DNA from 2 places in the Streptomyces sp. NBC_01474 genome. Region 1 is predicted to be linked to the other one. Evidence: riboswitches for the same ligand, from Rfam matches in the RefSeq annotation. Region 1 holds a riboswitch; the other holds the start of a gene.
The links. A riboswitch is a leader RNA that binds a small molecule or an ion and turns the genes downstream of it on or off. The one in region 1 is predicted to bind glycine.
Positions count from the first base shown of each region.

Region 2: another riboswitch for glycine. It lies ahead of gcvP (aminomethyl-transferring glycine dehydrogenase); the one in region 1 lies ahead of gcvT (glycine cleavage system aminomethyltransferase GcvT).

Region 1 covers NZ_CP109449.1:4,110,101-4,117,128, reverse strand. The annotation lists gene OG758_RS18795 (L-serine ammonia-lyase) at 1-224, opposite strand, end outside; gene glyA (serine hydroxymethyltransferase) at 377-1,651, opposite strand; gene gcvH (glycine cleavage system protein GcvH) at 1,665-2,048, opposite strand; gene gcvT (glycine cleavage system aminomethyltransferase GcvT) at 2,141-3,280, opposite strand; glycine riboswitch at 3,328-3,439, opposite strand; glycine riboswitch at 3,440-3,543, opposite strand; gene OG758_RS18775 (AAA family ATPase) at 3,741-4,358, shown strand; gene OG758_RS18770 (enhanced serine sensitivity protein SseB) at 4,465-5,232, shown strand; gene OG758_RS18765 (enhanced serine sensitivity protein SseB C-terminal domain-containing protein) at 5,402-6,202, shown strand; gene OG758_RS18760 (AfsR/SARP family transcriptional regulator) at 6,438-7,028, shown strand, end outside.
Region 2 covers NZ_CP109449.1:8,417,212-8,424,239, forward strand. The annotation lists gene OG758_RS38405 (DNA polymerase IV) at 1-542, shown strand, start outside; gene OG758_RS38410 (PRC-barrel domain-containing protein) at 528-914, opposite strand; glycine riboswitch at 1,029-1,124, shown strand; gene gcvP (aminomethyl-transferring glycine dehydrogenase) at 1,308-4,193, shown strand; gene OG758_RS38420 (DUF5999 family protein) at 4,283-4,480, opposite strand; gene OG758_RS38425 (hypothetical protein) at 4,822-5,409, opposite strand; gene OG758_RS38430 (glutamate-cysteine ligase family protein) at 5,901-7,028, shown strand, end outside.

The DNA.
Region 1 (7,028 bases):
GAGTCGCCCTCCAGACCCAGCAGGACCGCCTTGGGGGTGCCGTGTCCGTGTCCGGTGGCGCCGAGGGAGCCGTAGAGCTCCGCCCGTATCGAGGCGGTGTGGGCCAGCAGGCCCTCGTTCTTCAGGCGGCGCGCGAACATGCGGGCCGCCCGCATCGGGCCGACCGTGTGGGAGCTGGACGGGCCGATGCCGATCGAGAACAGGTCGAAGACCGAGATGGCCACGGGGGAACTCCTAGGTGGGGTTTCGGTGGACGCCGTTGTCCGCCGGGTGGTGCGCAAGGCGTTGCGGAGGGCGGTGCATGGGGCGGGGCACCGCTCTCACTGTCCAGTGTGCGCGGTGCCCCGAAATTTCATACGTACAAATGCGTACGAAACTACTTCAGGCCGGGGTACAGGGGGTACTTGTCGGCGAGAGCGGTGACGCGGGCCTTGAGGGACTCCGCGTCCGTGCCCCCGAAGGGAGCGGGCGCCTTCAGCGCTTCGGCGATGATGTCGGCGACCTCGGTGAAGTCCTCGGCCTGGAAGCCACGGGTGGCCAGGGCCGGGGTGCCGATCCGCAGGCCGGAGGTGACCATCGGCGGGCGCGGGTCGTTCGGGACCGCGTTGCGGTTGACGGTGATGCCGACCTCGTGGAGACGGTCCTCGGCCTGCTGACCGTCGAGCTCGGACTCCCGCAGGTCGACCAGGACCAGGTGCACATCCGTGCCGCCGGACAGCACGTTCACGCCCGCGGCGCGCGCGTCGTCCGAGGTCAGACGGGCGGCGAGGATCTGGGCGCCCTCGATGGTGCGCTGCTGGCGCTCCTTGAAGTCCTCGCTCGCGGCGACCTTGAAGGAGACGGCCTTGGCGGCGATCACGTGCTCCAGGGGGCCGCCCTGGAAGCCGGGGAAGACGGAGGAGTTCAGCTTCTTCGCGAAGTCCTTCTTCGCGAGGATGATCCCGCCGCGCGGCCCGCCGAGCGTCTTGTGCGTGGTGGAGGTGACCACGTCGGCGTACTCGACCGGGTTGGGGTGCAGCCCGGCCGCGACGAGGCCGGCGAAGTGGGCCATGTCGACCCACAGGAAGGCGCCCGTCTCGTCCGCGATGCGGCGGAACGCGGCGAAGTCCAGCTGGCGCGGGTAGGCGGACCAGCCCGCGATGATGACCTTGGGGCGGTGCTCCTTGGCGAGGCGCTCGACCTCGGCCATGTCCACCAGGCCGGCCTCGTCGACGTGGTAGGCCACGACGTCGAACTGCTTGCCGGAGAAGTTCAGGCGCATGCCGTGCGTGAGGTGACCGCCGTGCGCCAGGTCCAGGCCCAGGATCGTGTCGCCGGGCTTGGCGAGCGCGAAGAGGGCGGCCTGGTTGGCGGAGGCGCCGGAGTGGGGCTGGACGTTGGCGTACTCGGCGCCGAAGAGGTCCTTGACCCGGTCGATGGCGATCTGCTCGGTGACGTCGACGTGCTCGCAGCCGCCGTAGTAGCGCCGGCCGGGGTAGCCCTCGGCGTACTTGTTGGTCAGGACCGAACCCTGCGCCTCCATGACGGCGACCGGAGCGAAGTTCTCCGACGCGATCATCTCGAGGGTGGACTGCTGACGGTGCAGCTCGGCGTCGACCGCGGCGGCGACGTCCGGGTCGAGCTCGTGCAGGGGGGTGTTCATGAGCGACATGGTCGTGGTGTCCCTAGTTGCCGGAGCCGGAGAACGCGTCGTACTCGTCCGCGGAGAGCAGGTCCTTCGGCTCATCCGAGATGCGGACCTTGAACAGCCAGCCGCCCTCGAACGGGGCGGAGTTCACCAGTGCCGGGTCGTCCACGACGTCCTGGTTCGCCTCGACGACCTCGCCGGTGACCGGGGAGTACAGGTCGCTGACGGACTTGGTCGACTCGAGTTCGCCGCAGGTCTCGCCCGCGGTCACCGTGTCACCGACCTCGGGGAGCTGGGCGTAGACGACATCGCCGAGCGCGTTGGCCGCGAACTCGGTGATGCCGACCGTCGAGACGCCGTCCTCGGCGCCCGACAGCCACTCGTGCTCCTTGCTGTAGCGCAGCTGCTGGGGGTTGCTCATGATCTGAATTCTCCTGTACGCGAATGGGTGCTGCGGAACGAGAGGGGTGTGCGCTGGGTTACTTCCGGCGGCCCCTGAGAGGACTGGTCGGGCTACTTCTGGCGCTTGTAGAACGGCAGCGCCACGACCTCGTACGGCTCGTGGGCGCCGCGGATGTCCACGCCGACGCCCTCGGTGCCGGGGGCGGCGTGCGCCGCGTCGACGTAGGCGATGGCGATCGGCTTGCCGAGCGTGGGGGAGGGGGCGCCGGAGGTGACCTCGCCGATCACCTGGCCGCCGGCGACCACGGACATCCCGGCGCGCGGCACCCGGCGGCCCTCGGCGATCAGGCCGACGAGCTTGCGCGGCGGGGCGGTCTCGGCGCGCTCGGCGGCGGCCTCGAGCGCCTCGCGGCCCACGAAGCGGCCCTCGTTGCCCGTCTTCTCGAACTTCACGACGCGGCCGAGACCGGCGTCGAACGGGGTCAGCGCCGTCGTCAGCTCGTGCCCGTACAGCGGCATGCCGGCCTCCAGGCGCAGCGTGTCGCGGCAGGAGAGGCCGGCGGGGACGAGCCCGACCGGCGCGCCGGCGTCGGTCAGCGCCTGCCACAGCTTCTCGGCGTGCTCCGGGGCGACGAACAGCTCGAAGCCGTCCTCGCCGGTGTAGCCGGTGCGGGCGATGAGGGCCGGGACGCCGGCGACGGTGCCGGGCAGGCCCGCGTAGTACTTGAGACCGTCCAGGTCGGCGTCCGTGAGGGACTTCAGGATGCCGGGGGACTCGGGGCCCTGCACGGCGATCAGCGAGTAGGCGTCGCGGTCGTCGCGGACCTCGGCGTCGAAGCCGGCGGCGCGCTCGGTGATCGTGTCGAGCACGATCTGCGCGTTGCCCGCGTTGGCGACGACCATGTACTGAACAGGGCCGGCCTCCTGCTCGCCCAGGCGGTAGACGATCAGGTCGTCGACGATCCCGCCGTCCTCCTGGCAGATCATGGTGTAGCGGGCGCGTCCGGGGCCGATCGTGGACATGTTGCCGACGAGGGCGTAGTCGAGGAGGTCGACGGCCTGCGGCCCGGTGACGGTGATCTCGCCCATGTGCGACAGGTCGAAGAGGCCCGCCTTGGTGCGGACCGCGATGTGCTCGTCGCGCTCGCTGCCGTACCGCAGCGGCATGTCCCAGCCCGCGAAGTCGGTCATCGTCGCGCCCAGCGAGCGGTGCAGGGCGTCGAGGGCGGTCTTACGGGGGGCGTTGCTCATGAGTGGTGCTCCAGGATCCCAGGCATGACAGACGAGGGCGATGGTCTTCCTCCCCATCTGTCATCGGAACCTGAGAGGTTCGCCGGCGCCACACGTACGGGTGGTCGCGGCTTGCACCTTGGGTGGAGCGGCCCAGGGCCGCCCGCTTTTCAGATATGCCTCGCCCGCGCGGTACGGGGCCTGAGAGATTCAAGGGAGGAACTTGCTCCTTCGGCGCCCCCGGGGACGCGTAGGCGTCCGGGGAGCTCTCCCGCGCGGATTCAAGCGGCCGGTATGCAGTTGGTCGTGCTCTTGGCGCGCACATCATTGCATGCCGACCGCACGGGGAAACCACTTGTACGGCATTACCATCTCTTTACACTTGACGGGCAAGGGTGGCGTGACCGGAGCGGGGAGGACGATCACGGTGCGCAAGGCAGCGGCGGGTGCGTACGCGGCGGCAGGGGTCGGACAGCGAGCGATGCCCCGCCCGAGGTCGGTGACGGGGCGGGGTCCGGTCGTCAGGGATCTGCGCGGCAGAGGCGGCCGTACGCCGAGGCGCCTCGGCTTCGCGCGGGGTGACCTGATCGTGGTCTCGGGGCTCCCGGGCAGCGGCAAGTCCACGCTGATGAGCCGCGTGGTCGGCGGCGGGGGAGCCGTGCGCATCGACTCGCAGGACGCCCGTGACCGCTGGGCGGCCCGGCTGCCCCGGCTCCTCCCGTACGCCGTGTACCGCCCGCTCGTGCGGCTCGCGCACTTCGCCGGGCTGCGGCGGGCCCTGCGCTCGGGAGGCAGCGTCGTCCTGCACGACTGCGGCACGCAGGCCTGGGTGCGGCGCTGGCTGGCCAGGGAAGCCGGGCGGCGGGGCGCGGACCTGCATCTGATGCTGCTCGACGTCGACGCGGACACGGCGCTCGCGGGCCAGCGGGACCGCGGCCGCGGGGTCTCGCGCTACGCGTTCGCCCGGCACCGCCGCGCGGTCGCGGGTCTGGTGGAGTCGGCCGAGCGTGGTGACCTGCCGTGGGGCTGCGCGTCCGCGGTGCTGCTCGACCGGGACGCGACCGATGTGCTGAACGGGATCGCGTTCGAGGGCGGCTGACATCCCGCGACCGCCTGTGAGTGTGCGGATGCGGACGGTGTCGTGTCATCCGCACACGCTAGGGTTCGGCCGCAGACAGAGCGGTTCCAGAGCGGGTGGTAGGCACATGGACATTCCGGCGCAGGCTCATGCACATCCGTACGGCGGGTGGCCGGCCAACGAGCTGGAGGAGGCGCTAGCCGCCTCCCTCGGGGTCGACTCGGCGGGCGGCCGGATCGTCGAGGTCCTCGGACGCAGTCAGGTGTGGATACCGCTGCCCCAGGGCGGCGGGCCCGGCAGTCCGAACCTCGACCTGCCGACGCTGGAGATCGAGGGCCAGGCCTATGTGCCCGTCTTCAGCTCGGAGGAGCAGTTCCTCGCGGTCGTGGGCGACCGGATGGGCTGCACGGTCGCGCCGGCCGTCGAGTTCGCGCGCGGGCTGCCCCCGCAGGTCGGCATCGCGGTGAACCCGGACGGCGCCGTCGGCGTCCCGCTGCCCCCGCCCGCCGTCGCCGAGCTGTGCAGGTCCGGCCGTACGCCGCTGGACGGCCCCGCCACGGGCGGCCGGGTCAGCCTCTACGAGCCCGACTGGCAGAACGACCCGGTCGACTTCCTGGCCGCCGTGCGCGAGGAGTTCGAGGCGTCCGGCGTCGTCCTCACCGCCCGCCGCTGCCTCGCCAGCGTCGAGGGCGGCGACCCCGTCCTCTTCGTCGGCGTCGAGCTGTCGCAGTGGGAGGGGCCCGCGCGCAACCTGCCCATGGACGCCCTGGGCCGCGCTCTGGGCCGGGTCCCGGCGCCCTGGCCGGTGAACCTCGTCCTGCTCGACATCACCCAGGACCCGGTCGGTGACTGGATGCGAGCCACGCTGCGGCCGTTCTACACGCAGGGTCACTGAAAGCCCGGCGCCGGTCCCCGTTCGGGAGAACACGGGAAAGAGGTCGACCGCGCGTACGTCAAGTCGATGTCAGGATCGCCGCTTAAGCTGGTTTCATGACCTGTCTGGGCGGTCCCGCCGCGGGGAGCGGGTCGAAATCGTCGGGTACGTCACGAAGGGGCGGTTACGGGTGAGTGCGTCGGGCACGGCCGCGGCCGGTCAGGTCGAGCACATGCTGCGCCAGGTGACGCCGGGGCGTTACGACGCCTACGAGGCGCTGCTCAACGCGCTCGCGGACCCCGGCGCCGGTCAGGTGTGGATGCTGCTCTGGCACGGCCAGGCCGGATCCCCCGACGCGCAGTACGGGAACATGGAGGTCGACGGCTCCTCGTACGCCCCCTGTGTCACCTCCGCCCAGGAGCTGTCCGCCTCCGGCTGGAGCCGCGCCTACGAGGTCGTCGGCGGCGTCGACGCGGCCCGCACGCTCTACCCCGACCACTACGGCCTCTGGCTCAACCCGCACGCGCCCGGCGGCGGCGTCGGCATCCCGTGGCTCGACCTGCGCCGGATCGCGGGCGGCCTCGACCGCCAGCCCGCCGGGCCCCTGCGGCTGACCGACCCCGCCATCGAAATCCCCCAGTTCTACGCCCTGCTGACGCAGAACGCCCATCGCACCACCGCGATCCGCTCGCTGCGCCGCGCCTGGGTCCAGCCGACGCTCGGCGCGCCCTATCTGGCGATCGGCCTCGATGTGTACGACACGTCGCCGGTGTCCGTGGACGCGGTGCGCGCGATGATGCAGCAGTCGGTCGTCGCCGTGCCCGACGGGCTGCCCGTCTCCACGGTCGCGATGTCCGACGAGCACGACCCCGTCGCCATGTGGCTGCGCGCCAACGCCCGCCCGTTCTACGACCGCGAGGCCCACGCGGCCCCGCCCGCGCCCGCCCCCGTCGCGGGGTACGGATACCCGCCGCCGCACGGGACGTACTGAACTGTTCGGTCTTCAAGTGACATTACGGAACGCTTGGTTGAACGTAAATGAACCGCCCCGCCGCAGTTCACGTGAAGACCAGGTGAGAGCGCTTAAGTAATGCCCTGACCAGGTTTCGAGCACGCTGGTGGAGACCCGCAACTCGCGATCATCGCTGTATAGTCACATCGATTCGGTGGCCGACAGGGGCGGATGGGACGCCTGCGTCCGGTCCACTCCTTAGGGGGGAGCCGTCGTGACAGCAGAAACAACAGCGAGTTACCGAATTCTCGGCCCACTCGAAGTCATCGGCGGCGATCTGCGGGAATGCCGCATCGCGCGCGGCAGACAGCAGGTGATCCTGGGCATGCTGCTCCTGGAGGCCAACCGTGTCGTGAGTGCGGAGAGCCTGATCACGGCCGTGTGGGGCGATTTTCCGCCATCCACGGCGCGTACCCAGATACAGGCCTGCATCTCTTCACTACGCAGCGCTCTCGGGGAAATCGGTGAAGGCGACGCGATCGTGACCAGGGACCCCGGATATGTGATCCAGGTCGGCGATCAGCAGATCGACAGTCAAGTTTTCGCTAAGAAAGTCTCCGAGGCCAACTCCCTGATTGCCGAAGGGAACACGGGCGCCGCCGAATTGCTCGACGAAGCGCTCGGTCTCTGGCGTGGACGAGCCCTGAGTGGAGTTGTCAGCAGCAAATTGCTGTCGAAGGCGTCGGAGCTCGACGAAAACCGGCTGGTCGCCCTGGAGACGTACACGGACCTTGAGTTGGAGTCGGGGCGGGCGGGCCGGCTGGTCGGCTCGCTGCGCGCGCTCGTCGCCGAGCACCCGCTGCGC
Region 2 (7,028 bases), 4.3 Mb from region 1:
ACTTCTCCACGCTGACGAGATCCGAGACGCTGCGCGGGCCCACCGACGACTCCGCAGTGGTGCGGGAGGCGGCCGCTCGGCTCCTGGAGTCCGTGGATACGACGGGCGGGGTGCGACTGCTCGGCGTGGGGGTGACAGGCCTGGCCGACTACACGCAGGAGGACCTGTTCGCGCAGGCGCGCGCGCAGGCCGAGGCCGACGCACACGCGGCCGACGGGGAGCGTGAGGGCGAGGCGGAAGGGGCGGCTGGTGCTGGGGACGAGGGGCAGGCGGCTGCCGGAGAGGTCGTCGAGGCCGCGGACCGGCGCTGGGTGGCCGGGCATGACGTGCGGCACGAGCAGTTCGGGCACGGGTGGGTGCAGGGCAGCGGGCTCGGGCGGGTGACCGTGCGCTTCGAGACGCCGTACTCGGAACCGGGGCGGGTGCGCACGTTCCGGACCGATGACCCCGCGCTCGTAGGAGCAGAGCCGCTGCCGCTGGTGGAGGGCGGGGCCGGGCGCTGTGCGGCGCGGGAGCCGGATGCCGGGTCAGGTGTCGTCTGACGGAGGGCGGGCGATCTTGCCGAAGTCGCGGTCCTTGGGGGGCACGGGGTCGTCCGGGGCCGAGATGTCGAGACCGTAGTGGTGGTAGAGCTGGAGCTCCTGTTCGGGGGAGAGGTGACGGCCGACGCCGAAGTCGGGGGCGTCCCTGATCAGGGAGCGTTCGAAGGGGATGCGCAGGGTGCCCTCCACGAGCTCGCTCGGCTCCAGGGGGACGAAGGCGTCCCGGCTGAAGAGGCCTGTGCGTATCGCCGCCCACTCGGGGACGCCGGTCGCGTCGTCGAGGTAGACCTCGTCGACGGTCCCGATCTTGGCCCCGTTGCGGTCGAACGCCTTGCGGCCGATCAGGTTGCGCGGATCGACATCGGTCTGCACGGGGCCCTCCAGCTGCTCGCAACTCATCCGTAAGCACTACCAAAGTGCACATTGGGGAAGGCGGCCACTCGAGGTCGGGGGTGTTGTTGCCGCTGGTAGGCTGGCGATGGCTGCCGACCCCGTGCGGGAGAGTCCTCCGGATGACACCGGAGGCGCCGAAGGAGCAACTCCTCCCCGGAATCTCTCAGGCCCCTGTACCGCACGGACGAGGTCACTCTGGAAAGCAGGGCGGGCGTTCAGGCCTCCGCTCTCACCGACGGTGAAAGTCGTCATGCCCCTCGTGATGGGGGTGTGCCGGTGAAACTCTCAGGTTGAGATGACAGAGGGGGAGGCCGTCCGGGCACCCGCGCCGTGGTGCCCCTCGCAGGTCGCAATGACCAGGAGGCCTCCGCAATGACCGCCAACCGTATTCCGCTCTCCCATCTGGAGCAGGGAATCCCCTTCGAGCAGCGCCATATCGGTCCGGATGAAGCAGCGCAGGCCAAGATGCTCGCGCAGGTCGGGTACGGCTCGCTCGACGAGCTGACGGCGGCCGCGGTCCCGGACGTGATCAAGAGCGCCGAGGCGCTCGATCTTCCCGGGGCCCGCACCGAGGCCGAGGTGCTCGCAGAGCTCCGCTCCCTCGCCGACCGCAACCAGGTCCTCGACTCGATGGTCGGACTGGGCTACTACGGCACGTTCACGCCGCCCGTCATTCTGCGCAACGTCATGGAGAACCCGTCCTGGTACACGGCGTACACGCCCTACCAGCCGGAGATTTCGCAGGGCCGGCTCGAGGCGCTGCTCAACTTCCAGACGATGGTCGCCGAGCTCACCGGCCTGCCCACCTCGGGCGCCTCGCTGCTCGACGAGGGCACGGCCGCGGCCGAGGCCATGGCGCTGTCCCGGCGCATGGGCAAGGTCAAGAACGGCGCCTTCGTGGTCGACGCGGACGCGCTGCCGCAGACCATCGCCGTCATCCAGACGCGTGCCGAGCCGACCGGTGTCGAGGTCGTCGTCGCGGACCTGTCCGAGGGCATCCCGGCCGAGGTCGCCGAGCGCGGTGTCGTCGGCGTCCTGATCCAGTACCCGGGCGCCTCCGGTGCCGTCCGCGACATCAAGCCCGTCATCGAGCAGGCCCACGAGCTGGGCGCCGTCGTCACGGTCGCCGCCGATCTGCTCGCCCTCACGCTGCTGACCTCGCCCGGTGAGCTCGGCGCCGACATCGCCGTCGGTACGACCCAGCGCTTCGGCGTCCCCATGGGCTTCGGTGGTCCGCACGCCGGCTACATGGCCGTCCGCGAGAAGTTCGCGCGCAGCCTGCCCGGCCGCCTCGTGGGCGTCTCCGTCGACGCCGACGGCAACAAGGCGTACCGCCTCGCGCTGCAGACCCGTGAGCAGCACATCCGGCGCGAGAAGGCCACCAGCAACATCTGCACCGCTCAGGTGCTGCTCGCCGTCATGGCCGGCATGTACGCCGTCTACCACGGGCCCGACGGCCTCAAGGGCATCGCGCGGCGCACGCACCGGTTCGCGACGCTGCTCGCCGAGGGCCTCAAGGCCGGCGGCGTGGAGGTCGTGCACGGCGCGTACTTCGACACCCTGACCGTGAAGGCCGCGGGCCGGGCCGCCGACGTCGTGAGCGCCGCGCGCGAAGGTGGCGTCAACCTCCACCTCGTGGACGCCGACCATGTGTCGATCTCGTGCGACGAGACCACGACGCGTACCCAACTGGGCGCCGTCTGGACCGCGTTCGGTGTCGAGGCCGATGTCGACGCGCTCGACGCGGCGGCCGTGGACACGCTGCCCGCGGGCCTCCTGCGCGGCGACGACTACCTGACGCACCCCGTGTTCCACGCGCACCGCTCCGAGACCTCGATGCTGCGCTACCTGCGCAAGCTGGCCGACCGTGACTACGCGCTCGACCGCGGCATGATCCCGCTGGGCTCCTGCACGATGAAGCTCAACGCGACGACGGAGATGGAGCCGGTCACCTGGCCCGAGTTCGGCCAGCTGCACCCCTTCGCGCCCGCCGAGCAGGCGCAGGGCTACCTCACGCTCATCCGTGAGCTGGAGGAGCGCCTCGCGGAGGTCACCGGCTACGACAACGTGTCGCTCCAGCCGAACGCCGGTTCGCAGGGCGAGCTGGCCGGTCTGCTCGCCGTCCGCGGCTACCACCGCGCGAACGGCGACGACCAGCGCACCGTCTGCCTCATCCCGTCGTCCGCGCACGGCACGAACGCCGCGAGCGCCGTGATGGCCGGTATGAAGGTCGTCGTCGTGAAGACGGCCGACGACGGCGAGATCGACGTCGCGGACCTCCGCGCCAAGATCGAGCAGTACGCCGACGAGCTCTCCGTCCTGATGATCACCTACCCGTCCACGCACGGTGTGTTCGAGGAGCACGTCGCCGACATCTGCGCGCAGGTGCACGACGCCGGCGGTCAGGTGTACGTCGACGGCGCCAACCTGAACGCCCTGGTGGGCCTCGCCAAGCCGGGCCACTTCGGGGGCGACGTCTCCCACCTCAACCTGCACAAGACGTTCTGCATCCCGCACGGCGGCGGCGGCCCCGGCGTCGGCCCGGTCGGCGTCCGCGCGCACCTCGCGCCGTACCTGCCCAACCACCCGATGCAGCCCGCCGCCGGACCCGAGACCGGCGTCGGCCCGATCTCGGCGGCGCCGTGGGGCTCCGCGGGCATACTGCCGATCTCGTGGGCGTACGTGCGTCTCATGGGCGGCGAGGGCCTCAAGCGGGCCACGCAGGTCGCGGTGCTCAGCGCCAACTACATCGCCAAGCGGCTCGAGCCGCACTTCCCGGTGCTGTACACGGGTCCCGCCGGCCTGGTCGCGCACGAGTGCATCATCGATCTGCGCCCGATCTCGAAGGCGACCGGCGTCAGCGTCGACGACATCGCCAAGCGGCTCATCGACTACGGGTTCCACGCGCCGACCATGTCGTTCCCGGTTGCCGGGACGCTGATGATCGAGCCGACCGAGAGCGAGGACCTGACCGAGCTCGACCGGTTCTGCGAGGCGATGATCGCCATTCGCGGAGAGATCGAAAAGGTGGGTTCGGGCCGGTGGCCCGCCGAGGACAACCCGCTGCGCAACGCGCCGCACACCGCGGCCGCGCTCGGCGGCGAGTGGGAGCACGCGTACAGCCGCGAGGAGGCCGTCTTCCCCGCCGGTGTCGTGGCCGCCGACAAGTACTGGCCGCCGGTCCGCCGCATCGACCAGGCGTACGGCGACCGGAATCTCGTCTGCTCGTGCCCGCCCATGGACGCGTACGAGGACTGATACTCACGCTGACATGCGTCAGGGCCGGTTCCGGGGTTTCCCGGGGCCGGCCCTTTCGTACTGGGGACGCCGTCGGCGTCCGGATGCGCTCAGGCCGCGGTCATGACGTGCGCCGGGCGGTGCGGAGCGATGATCTGGCCGTCGGGCAGCAGCTCACCGGTGTCCTCGAAGAGCAGGACGCCGTTGCAGAGCAGACTCCAGCCCTGTTCGGGGTGGTGGGCCACAGGGAGCGCGGCCTCCCGGTCGGCGGAGTCTGCGGACGGGCACGGTGGCTGGTGCTGGCACATGGATGGGATCTTTCCCTGTGAAGTGATGTCGGTGATGGGTGCGATGTCGCTGTCTGTCCTGCGGCTCGAAGCGTTGTTCATGGCCGCCCCCCGTTTGTCGGTCGGTCCGGAACCCAGTGTTGCCCCACGGGCGTCAATCCGCAGGGATTTCGTCGCAGCGGTCCTCACTGGATGAGGACGCGTCACCCGTGCGGACGGTTCACCCCAACTGCACTGTCCCTTCGGGTGGTTCGGGGTGGCCTGACCGGGCTAGTCCGGACGGGCCCGCGAGAGCATGGCTGCGCCCCGCGACCGGTCGGCATCGGCAGCGGGGCGCGGGCGCGTCGGACGGCCCGGTCGCGTCAGGCGGGTGAGCCCAGAAGTGGCGCGGGGGTCAGTCGATGGGTGAGGACGGGCAGCAGTTCGGCGACCCGGTGGGGGCGATGGGCGGCGATACCGGGCGGCGCGGGCGCGAGTGGGACCAGGAGGTCACTGGCCGCGGGATGTCCCGTGGAGGCGTCGGCGTTGCAGTCCCCGTGCAGCCAGAGGGTGAGCATGTACAGCTCCGGGACCGAGAGCAGGCGCGGTTGGTAGGCCGCGGGCATGGACTCGGCCTGGCGCAGCGCGCGTTCGGTGGCCGCGACGTACGGGCCCTCGAAGAAGCGCGAGAACGCCCAGCCGTCGGCGGTCAGCATCGTGTCGGCGGCGGCGACCGCGCGCTCCCCGCACCGGATCAGGAACCGCCAGCCGGCGAGTCGGGTCGGCGAGGGGCCCGCGCTGCCCGTGACCCGGTCCAGTACGTGGACGGGCAACGGGAGTTCGGGGCTCGCCGGTCCTTGGGCGGAGCGCAGGGAAGGGGTGCGGGCCTCACGGACTGCGGTGGGGGAACCGAGGGCCGTGAGGACGGTGCGCAGGGCGGGCGCGGGAGCCGGAGGGACATGCAGCGGCATGGTGGGTCGCCTCTCATTCGACAGGCACGGTGGATCGAGGGCGTGGCGGGACGAGCGGACGGCGCTGTCTGCTGACCGGGCCAGAGGGGGCGGGGGCAGGTACCGCGAGCGCCAACTCTCTGCCTCGTTCGCGAAGTTTATACGACACGTGTTCACGCAGTGTTTCGGCTAGCCGTCGCGAAAATGCTCGGCAAGGCGTTATCCGGCCGCCGAGATGAGGGGAATCTCCCGATTTCCAGCGGGCTCGGGTCCGTGACCTCGTAATCTTCACGGCGAGCGGACGGCCGATTCTCGTCGGCGTTTATCACCAGGCTAGGTGGAATCGACTCTTCGACATGCTGCATGCCTAGTGAATGTGCCCCGTGACAACTGCTGCGAGCCTACTCGCCCGTGGCGGGGAGCGGGGCGTTATCGATCACATTGCCTGGGCATCATCCACCGTGAAACAGCGGCCGGGTGGCCGTGTCGTCCATGTAAGGAGGGACGCTTCCATGGGGGAGAAGGTCGTGGCGGGCGCGTTCGACCTGTCCGATCGGCGGCACTACCGCAGGAAGCTGCAGCAGTGCCTGGCGGGGCTCGCGAGGCTCCTGGAGGAGGAGAGGTTCGATCGTCCGAGGAATCTGATGGGTCTGGAGATAGAGTTGAATCTCGCGGGACCCGACGGCATGCCGAAAATGATGAATGCGCAAGTTCTCGAGCGCATCGCGAGCCGTGATTTCCAGACCGAACTCGGAATGTTCAATCTGGAAGTGAACATTGCCCCTCATCGATTGGAAGGCCGCGTTCTCGACCGGCTCGCCGAGGAGCTCAGGACCGGCCTCGCCTATGCCCACCGGAAAGCGAACGAGGTGGACGCCGGGATCGTGATGATCGGCATTCTCCCGACGCTCGTGCCCGATGATCTCGTCTCCGCGAACCTGTCGGACGTGGACCGCTACAGCCTCCTCAACGACCAGATGGTGGCCGCGCGCGGCGAGGACTTCGTGGTCGACATCGACGGGGTGGAGCACCTGCGCTGCAGCTCGGGGTCCATAGCGACCGAAGCGGCGTGCACCTCCGTGCAGTTGCACCTCCAGGTCACGCCCGCCCGCTTCGCCGACGTGTGGAACGCGGCGCAGGCCGTCGCGGCCGTGCAGGTCGCGGTCGGCGCCAACTCGCCGTTCCTGTTCGGACATGAGCTGTGGCGCGAATCGCGGCCGCCCCTGTTCCAGCAGTCGACCGACACCCGCCCGCCCGAGCTCCAGGCCCAAGGGGTCCGGCCACGCACCTGGTTCGGCGAGCGCTGGATCAGCAGCGCGTACGACCTCTTCGAGGAGAACCTGCGCTACTTCCCCCCGCTGCTGCCCCTGCGCGACGACGAGGAGCCGCTGCGCGTAATCGACGACGACGGAGTGCCGGCGCTCGGCGAGCTCGTCCTGCACAACGGCACCGTCTACCGCTGGAACCGGCCCGTGTACGGCATAGCCGACGGCAGGCCACACCTGCGCGTGGAGAATCGGGTCCTGCCCGCGGGCCCCACAGTCACCGACGTCATCGCGAACGTCGCCTTCTACTACGGCGTCGTACGCGCCCTGGCCGAGGACGCCCGCCCCGTCTGGACCCGCCTGCCCTTCGACGCG